DNA from 4 places in the Shewanella sp. Actino-trap-3 genome. Region 2 is predicted to be linked to each of the others. Evidence: predicted binding sites of a transcription regulator. Region 2 holds the regulator's gene; each other region holds the start of a gene.
What was found. The regulator sigma-54, encoded in region 2, starts transcription at its own class of promoters, with help from an activator protein. The targets are predictions, from matches to a motif close to GTTGGCACGNNNNTNGNNT.

Region 1: the regulator sigma-54 is predicted to act here: its motif matches at 1,018-1,036, upstream of glnA (glutamate--ammonia ligase).
Region 3: the regulator sigma-54 is predicted to act here: its motif matches at 1,054-1,072, upstream of CXF80_RS07925 (flagellar assembly protein FlgT).
Region 4: the regulator sigma-54 is predicted to act here: its motif matches at 1,218-1,236, upstream of CXF80_RS02315 (YccF domain-containing protein).

Annotation. Positions count from the first base shown of each region.
Region 1 covers NZ_PJCE01000001.1:2,832,680-2,834,890, forward strand. The annotation lists gene glnA (glutamate--ammonia ligase) at 1-916, opposite strand, end outside; gene typA (translational GTPase TypA) at 1,396-2,211, shown strand, end outside.
Region 2 covers NZ_PJCE01000001.1:3,855,463-3,857,673, forward strand. The annotation lists gene hpf (ribosome hibernation promoting factor) at 1-216, opposite strand, end outside; gene CXF80_RS16630 (RNA polymerase factor sigma-54) at 242-1,726, opposite strand; gene lptB (LPS export ABC transporter ATP-binding protein) at 1,869-2,211, opposite strand, start outside.
Region 3 covers NZ_PJCE01000001.1:1,862,370-1,864,580, forward strand. The annotation lists gene CXF80_RS07925 (flagellar assembly protein FlgT) at 1-981, opposite strand, end outside; gene CXF80_RS07930 (FlgO family outer membrane protein) at 1,252-1,962, shown strand; gene CXF80_RS07935 (LPP20 family lipoprotein) at 1,959-2,211, shown strand, end outside.
Region 4 covers NZ_PJCE01000001.1:525,517-527,727, forward strand. The annotation lists gene CXF80_RS02310 (TIGR00266 family protein) at 1-569, shown strand, start outside; gene CXF80_RS02315 (YccF domain-containing protein) at 769-1,182, opposite strand; gene CXF80_RS02320 (1-aminocyclopropane-1-carboxylate deaminase) at 1,379-2,211, shown strand, end outside.

The DNA.
Region 1 (2,211 bases), 1.0 Mb from region 2:
CATGCTTAATGATGCCGCCAATGTAGTAAAGCGCAAGGTCACTCAAACCAGCATACTTATCACCAGCGAATAAGTTTACCCCGTCTTTAGCTAAAGACTGATGCACGTGCATGCCGCTGCCGTTGTCACCCACGATTGGTTTTGGCATAAATGTCGCTGTCTTGCCATAAGCATGAGCCATGTTATGAACAACATACTTAAGAATTTGAATTTCGTCAGCTTTCTTAGTCAATGTATTGAATCGTGTTGCGATTTCATTTTGACCAGCTGTGGCCACTTCGTGGTGATGCGCTTCAACCACTTGACCCATTTCTTCAAGTACTAAACACATTGCAGAGCGTAAGTCTTGTGACGAATCAACTGGCGCAACTGGGAAGTAACCCCCCTTCACCATTGGACGATGACCGGTGTTGCCTTCTTCATAGCTTTTAGCTGAGTTCCATGAAGCTTCTTTAGCGTCAATCTTCACGAAACAACCTGACATATCAGTACCAAAACGGACATCGTCAAATATGAAGAATTCAGGCTCTGGACCAATCAATACGGTATCAGCAATGCCAGTAGAAATAAGATACTGTTCGGCTTTTTTGGCAATAGAACGAGGATCGCGATCATAACCTGTCATGGTACCCGGTTCTAAAATATCACAACGAATAAGTGCGGTCGTTTCTTCCGTGAAAGGGTCTAACACAAAAGTCGTTGGATCTGGCATTAACACCATGTCAGATTCATTAATGCCTTTCCAACCTACAATTGAAGAACCGTCAAACATTTTGCCGTCTTCAAAGAAATCTTCATTTACTTGGTGAGATGGGATAGAAACGTGCTGCTCTTTACCTTTAGTGTCGGTAAAGCGTAAGTCTACAAACTTAACTTCTAACTCTTCTAGTTGTTTTAAAACTGATTCAACTGACATTCTCAAGCCTCCGGTAGGGTAAAGGGTTGTCCCTTAATATAATCTTGGTATTCGCCAGATGATGCATCTGCAAAACGAATATTTACATAATAACAGCAGTGAAGCGATATTCATGCCAGTTCGTTAACTAGTTGATTTTATGAAGATGAGAACGTTCCCTCATCTTCTAAATTATGATTTTGCACCAATGACGTGCATTACTATGTTTCATCATAGTGCAAAAGTCCATAATAGTGCGTCATGTTAATGCTGGTGTTTTAATCATGCCACATTTTGCATCACACCTCGATTATGTTTAATATATAAACGTTTTATACTGTTTTTTGAGGCTTAGTAAACGAAAGATTTACATGTGTTCAAAAATAATCCTATCTACAAAAGCTGCTGTGAAGTAGAATGGCACGCTTTTTTACAGTAGCTGTAATAATAAATAGCTTCTGTTAGCTCCCTTTTTTTTTTGATGGTTTAGAGGTTTATCCGTGCTAGAGAATTTACGTAACATCGCCATTATTGCCCACGTTGACCATGGCAAAACAACCCTGGTAGACAAAATGTTGGCGCAGTCAGGAACCCTTGCATCTCGTGGAGAAGCTACTGAGCGGGTTATGGATTCTAACGATCTTGAAAAAGAACGTGGGATCACCATTCTGGCAAAGAATACTGCCATCCAGTGGAACGACTACCGTATTAACATCGTAGATACTCCTGGCCACGCCGATTTCGGTGGCGAAGTAGAACGTGTTCTATCTATGGTCGATTCAGTATTATTGTTGGTTGACGCAGTTGATGGTCCAATGCCACAAACTCGCTTTGTAACCAAGAAAGCCTTCGCTCAAGGCCTTAAGCCAATTGTTGTTATCAACAAAATTGACCGTCCAAGTGCTCGTCCAGATTGGGTTATTGACCAAGTATTCGATTTATTCGTTAACTTAGGTGCCACTGACGAACAATTAGATTTCCCAATCGTTTATGCTTCTGCATTAAATGGTTTTGCAACGTTAGATCCAGATGTAGCTAGCGATGATATGACGCCGCTGTTTCAAACTATCGTTGAGAAAGTAGCTTTCCCTGACGCGGATGCGGAAGCGCCGTTCCAAATGCAAATTTCTCAAATCGATTATAACTCATACGTGGGTGTTATCGGTATTGGCCGTATTACCCGTGGTAACGTTAAGACTAACCAACAAGTGACTATTATTGGCGCTGACGGTAAGACTCGTAACGGTAAAATGGGCCAAGTATTAGGTTATATGGGTCTAGAACGTAATGAAGTTGCCATTGCCAATGCGGGTGAC
Region 2 (2,211 bases):
AGCATACATATCAGTATTTTCTGACATAGCAAAAATCTCTGCGCCATTAACGTGGATTTTGGCTTCTGCTTTTTGTTGTAATTTTTCTACATGGAGTACAACGTGTACATTATGGATCTGATCGAAGTGTCGTTCAAGCTTTGAAAATTTACCATTAACATACTCACGTAAAGATTCTGTTATTTCGACATGACGTCCAGTCAGATTTATATCCATAGAAAATCCTCCACAACCTTGTAGGTTATAAACTCTTACGTTGGTTTGAGGGCGGGATTAGCATTGCTTCTCGGTATTTTGCAATCGTACGACGAGCAACGTTTATGCCTTGTTCTGCCAGAAGTTGAGCCATTTTACTGTCACTCAATGGTTTTTTCTGGTTTTCTGCGGCAACCAGCTTTTTGATAAAAGCACGAATTGCTGTTGATGAGCATTCCCCGCCATCGTCAGTGCTGACATGGCTAGAGAAGAAGTACTTTAGTTCAAATAGTCCACGTGGGGTGTGCATATATTTTTGTGTGGTGACTCGTGAAATTGTCGATTCATGCATTTCTACTGCTTCAGCGATATCATTTAGCACCATAGGTTTCATGGCTTCTTCACCGTATTCAAAGAAGCCTTGCTGAAATTGCACAATGCAATTTGCCACTTTGAGTAGAGTATCATTGCGGCTTTCGATACTTTTAATAAACCATTTAGCCTCTTGCAAATGGCCTCGAATAAATTGACTGTCAGACTGATTTTTACTGCTTCTAGCCATGGCAGCGTATTGCTGATTAACGCCAATTTTGGGCATATTGTCTGGGTTTAACTCTACAACCCAACGGCCATTTTTCTTTAGTACCGTGACATCGGGAATAACGAATTCGTCTTCGGTGGCGGTGATCAATAAGCCTGGACGAGGATTGAGTGATTGGATTAGGGTGATGGCGTCACGTAACTCATTTTCTTTTAGCTTAGTTTTGCGCATCAATAATCTAAAATCACGCCCAGCAATTAAGGTTAAATAGTCTTTAATTAGCAAACGGGCATTATCGATATAGGGTGTGGTGTTAGAGAATTGCGCTAATTGGATCAATAAACATTCACTTAAATCACGTGCAGCAACACCAACGGGATCAAAGTGTTGAATTCGTTTTAATACAGCTTCAACTTCATCTAACTCAACATTTTCGTCACCCATGGCTTCGAGAATATCGTCGGTACTTTGGGTTAAATAACCGCGTTCATCCACGGCGTCGATGATCGCTGTGGCAATGGCAAGATCGGTCTCTGAAAATGGAGTGAGATTTTTCTGCCATTCTAAATGTTCATACAGACCTTCGGTGGTTTCACCTTGAAACGGCATGTCATCATCGCGCATGCTAGCACTACCTGAACCTGACATCGGCGAGGCGGTGTACACTTCATCCCATGTAGTATCCATGGCTAAATCATCCATGGTTTCTTTGGTCATAGATTCTGCTGTGTCGACTGTTGAGGTGTCTTTTTCAATATTGACAATGCTGTTGTCACTGAAGTCTGTATCAGCTTGGTCGCGATTTTCTTTTACGGGGTCTTTTGCTTCAGAAAACTCATCTTCTATTTCAAGTAATGGATTTGAATCCAATGCTTGTTGGATTTCTTGCTGTAGCTCCAATGACGATAATTGCAGTAAGCGAATGGCTTGCTGCAATTGTGGGGTCATGGTTAAGTGTTGACCCATTTTAAGTTGGAGTGACGCTTTCATTTACCGCTTATCCCTAGATGATTTCCATAAAAGTGACAATTTATAAAACTGTAATGGATTGTCACGTACATCAATGATGTTTAACGCTGTTTAGATATCGTTCAATCAAATGAGTTAGATAGACTAAAGGCCCGTAAAGTAACTATAGCTTGAATTGTTCACCTAAGTACACCGCCCGAACTTGTTGATTGCTCAATACCTCATCAGGTGTGCCTTCGGCAATTAAATTACCTTGGCTGACGATATAAGCTCGCTCACAGACATCTAACGTTTCACGTACGTTATGGTCGGTAATTAATACTCCTAGACCTCGGCTTTTAAGTTGTTGAATGATTTTTTTTATGTCGATGACAGAAATCGGATCAACACCAGCAAAGGGCTCATCGAGTAAAATAAATTTTGGATTGGCGGCTAAAGCGCGCGCAATTTCAACACGACGACGTTCACCACCCGATAACGACATGCCTAGGCTGTCTCGAATATGG
Region 3 (2,211 bases), 2.0 Mb from region 2:
GCGGTCCCCTTGCCTTGCGACAATTTGGCCTAATAATGGCCGACAGTTTAATTGTTTATCCAGTGATATCACGCTTTGTTGAAAAATATCACTGATAGCCTGACCATAAGATGAACGCCAAAAACGTTGGTTAGCAGGTGATACTGTTTCTTGTCTTTCAAACTCCCAAGGCGCTGATGTTGCGAAAGATTCTGTCCATACCTTTTCACCACTGATGCCATGGTAAAGGGTTAATTTAAAAATAAATTGCCTTAGCGGATCATCATCGATCAACCCCATATAACTGCTTTGCACGGGCTCGGTGGATATATCAATAATTTCGGGTTGCAACACATATTGGCTGTCGGTGATTTCGCCTAACCAACTGGGTATGCGATAACCTTTAAAGTTAACCAACTGATTGGTGTTATCAATTTTTTCATCGGCATGTAATCGTACAAAACTGTATCGCGATTGCGCGTTGATAACCTTGCCTAATTGTTCGGTGATCCGTTGTTCAAAGTGTGCTAATTGCCCATAACGTAACTGTTCGCGCTCTTGCAAATAGGATTGCGGCAACATAATGGCGGCTTTGAGGGATTGGCTTTTACATTGTCCATCGAATGCTTGTTCACTGAGATCAAGCTGTAAAACCACTGTAATCATGTGTTCACTGATCATTTCACTCATTAATTCAACGTTATTAGCCGATCCCATACGCTGAATTTGAAAGCTATCTTGAGTGAGTCGACCTTGATTGACTTGTTGTTCGCTGGAAAAGTTAACCCCAGCTTTTAAACTGGCATAGTTTAATGCCTGACTGATGGCCTCTTCGCGAGCTTTATCAATATCGCCATTAACGATTTTAGCCTTGCCGGTAACTTCCATTTGCTCTGCCAATACCGACGGAGAAACACACAAGGCACTCACCCATAGCATGGCTATTGCAGCAAGATGACTGAAGCTTTTAGTTCGGTTAACAGGGCGGTGTCGGATCAACATACAATGTCCTAATGTCAAAAAATCGTCAATTTTGCACAATTGTGTAAATTAAGCTTACTCTATGTTTATTTAAAGCAAGAATTATGCCGACTACCTATGTTAGTGGGTATTCTCTATGTTGTTCAATTACAGTAAAGCTTTTAGCGCATTTGCCGATATAAGGTTACAAATAATAAAGAGTAAACAATTGACCTTAGTTATCGATAACAAAGGCGATTAAATGACTCATTTATATTAAGACTTGCAGCATGATTTGTTAGAGGAATTATTATGATTAACAGGCTTTTTATCCCCACCGTCATGCTGGCGTCGTTGTCGTTAGCGGCATGCACCCAAACGCCTAATGCTGCCAGTAACCTTGCCTTTAGTAACAATGGTAGCTATATCAAAGTGGCCGATGAAGATGAGGTTTATCGGGATAAGCTCACTTATGATATTCAAGCCGCGGGATTATCACCTAAAGGCCAGGTGAATGTATGGGCAGAAAAACTGGTCAACGAATTAGTGTTACAAAATGACGTATTACGCCCTGATCAACCACTGTTAATTACCACGCCGGTAATGACCAGCGATTTAAATGCAACCAATGAGTTAGCATTACAGTTACAGCAAGGATTACTCGCAGCGTTTCACGCCCATGAATTTAATTTAGTCGATTTAAACGTGGCGACTAATTTACGCGCAACCGAACAAGGCGAGTTTATGCTGAGCCGAAATTGGGAGCTATTGCGAACAGATTTGCCCGTGTCACACGTATTAGTGTCAACCATGACCCTAACACCTGAAGGGATTGTATTTAACGCCCGGGTGGTAAATATAACCAATAATAGGGTCCTTTCTGCGGTGCAGTCATTTGTGACGGCATCGAGCTTGTCGGGTTATTTGCAGCCTTCTGAAATAATCGAGTCGCGCGATGGTTTGCTGTATCGCCACCAAAAACGAGGCGACAGTCGTTACACCGTATTAGGAGATAAGCAATGAAATCTATGATGTTAGTTATGTTATTGCTGCTAACGGGCTGTATGAGCCATGGTAAAAATGTTCAGTTGGAAAACCCCGCGCCGGCTTCGTTTCCAACCTTAACCGCTATTGGGTATGCACCACTAGCAACGCAGCCCAGCAAGGAGCCATCACACCGTATTTTAATGGCGATGCAGGCATCAAAAATTGCCGCCTACCGTGAGTTAGCGGAACAAGTTTATGGCCAACAAATATCTGCTAGCAGTAACG
Region 4 (2,211 bases), 3.3 Mb from region 2:
GTGAAGGTATTTTTATGACCCACTTTACCAATGAAGGCCAGCAGAAACGAAAAGTGGCTTTTGCGGCGCCGTTTCCGGGCACCATTTTGGCGATAGACTTAGCTCAACATCAAGGCGAACTTATCTGTCAAAAGGACAGTTTTTTAGCGGCAGCCTTAGGCACGCAAGTGAGCATGAAATTTAATAAGCGCTTAGGAACCGGTTTTTTTGGTGGTGAAGGATTTATCCTACAAAGCCTTAAGGGTGATGGCATGGCGTTTGTGCATGCGGGTGGGACACTGATAAAAAAAGAATTGCATGGTGAGACCTTGCGGGTCGATACGGGTTGTTTAGTTGGATTTACTCCCGGGATTGATTATGACATTCAGCGTGCGGGCTCTTTAAAGTCGATGGTATTTGGCGGAGAAGGCCTGTTTCTTGCCACTTTAAAAGGTCATGGGACTGTGTGGTTACAAAGCTTACCGTTTTCTCGCATGGCTGATAGAATTATTGCTCATGCGCCTTCAAATGGCGGTAAAGATCAAGGTGAAGGTTCAGTACTCGGTGGAATAGGGCGGATGATTAACTAATCGGGATATTAGCATTGAGTGCTCAGACGATTATAAGTCATCGCGCCGATTTAGTCTGAGCTGTCCTTAAAGGGATTGAATAATTTTTTTGTGCCCAAAATGCGTCAATGGCAATTAAAGGTTGTCGATGCTATTAGGCAAATAAAAACCGATAGCATTAGGCTATCGGTAATTAAGAATAGCGGCAGTTCACATGTTATTAATAAGTGGGTTTAGCGATAATAGTTTGCCCGATAGGGGTTAAACTTAACAAGGCCAACTTAATGTGTTGTATCGCAAAAGGGATCCCAATAATGGTGATGAAACAGGCTAATGCATGCACTAAATGACCAATAGCGAGCCAAATCCCAAAACATAAAAACCATAGCACATTACCCACTAAGCCTAGCGTGCCAGTACCAATATCTTCTTGGCCAGAAATGTGTTTGCGGTTAACCGTTTCTTGTCCAAATGGCCAAAAAGCTAATTCGCCAATAACAAAACAGGCTCTGCCAAAAGGGATGCCAATGATACTGATAAAGCACAGTACCCCCACAAGCCACCAAGCAAGGCCCATCACAAAACCACCCATTAAAAACCAAGCAATATTAAAGATTAAGCGTAAAAGTGACATTTTCATTCCTATCAAGAGTCAATATAAATTAATATAAGCGAGAATCATGCCATTGTTATAAGCTTATGATTTTAATTGTTTAAATGTTATTTTCGACATTGAGTGTCTGTTAGGTCTGACAATTAATACAAATGAATCGATGAGAATTATCATTTTTTAGTTAAAATACCCATATTACAGTTGATTGAGATAAGACATGTTTTCGATAAGCCCAGTAGAGTCGATGAACTTTGACGGCCACACCATCTACATTAAGCGGGATGATTTACTGCATCCTGATTTTAGTGGTAATAAAGCACGTAAGTTTTATCATTTTTTGCATCATGATTATTCATATGTAACCCGCCTAGTCGGGGCCGGTTCTGCACAAGCTAACTCTTTGTATTCATTATCGGTGCTGGCTAAGCAGCAGGGCTGGCAATTTGACTATTACGTTAGCCATATCAGCAATTTTTTACTACAACACCCCCAAGGCAATTACGCTGCCGCGATACAAAATGGGGCTAATATTATTAATGTTGCTGAGTTGCCATATGCCGATAACATAGCCGGCATGCATTTAGATGATGTTGTGCAATACATTCTGCTATCAACCCCGACTTACGCCGATAAACAACATCTACTGTGTATTCCTGAAGGTGGGCGCTGTGAATACGCAGAAACGGGTATTGCGCAGCTTGCTAGTGAAATTATTGAGTGGGCTCAGATTAGACAACAAATTAAGCTCATGGTTTTTTTACCTTCTGGTACCGGCACCACGGCAGCTTATTTAAATAAGCAACTAATACAACAGCTGGCTCAATTGCAATTAACACCAGTACTTACTATTGAGGTATTAACCTGCAGCACGGTTGGCGGTGATGATTACTTACGCCAGCAATTTTCACAATTAATTGATGAAGTTTATTATCCTCACATTGTTAGTGATGGGCATAAATATCATTTTGGAAAATTATCGCGGCGTTGTTTTGATATGTGGCAAACCGTATGTCAGTCTGGAATTGAATTTGAGTTGTTGTATGACCCTGT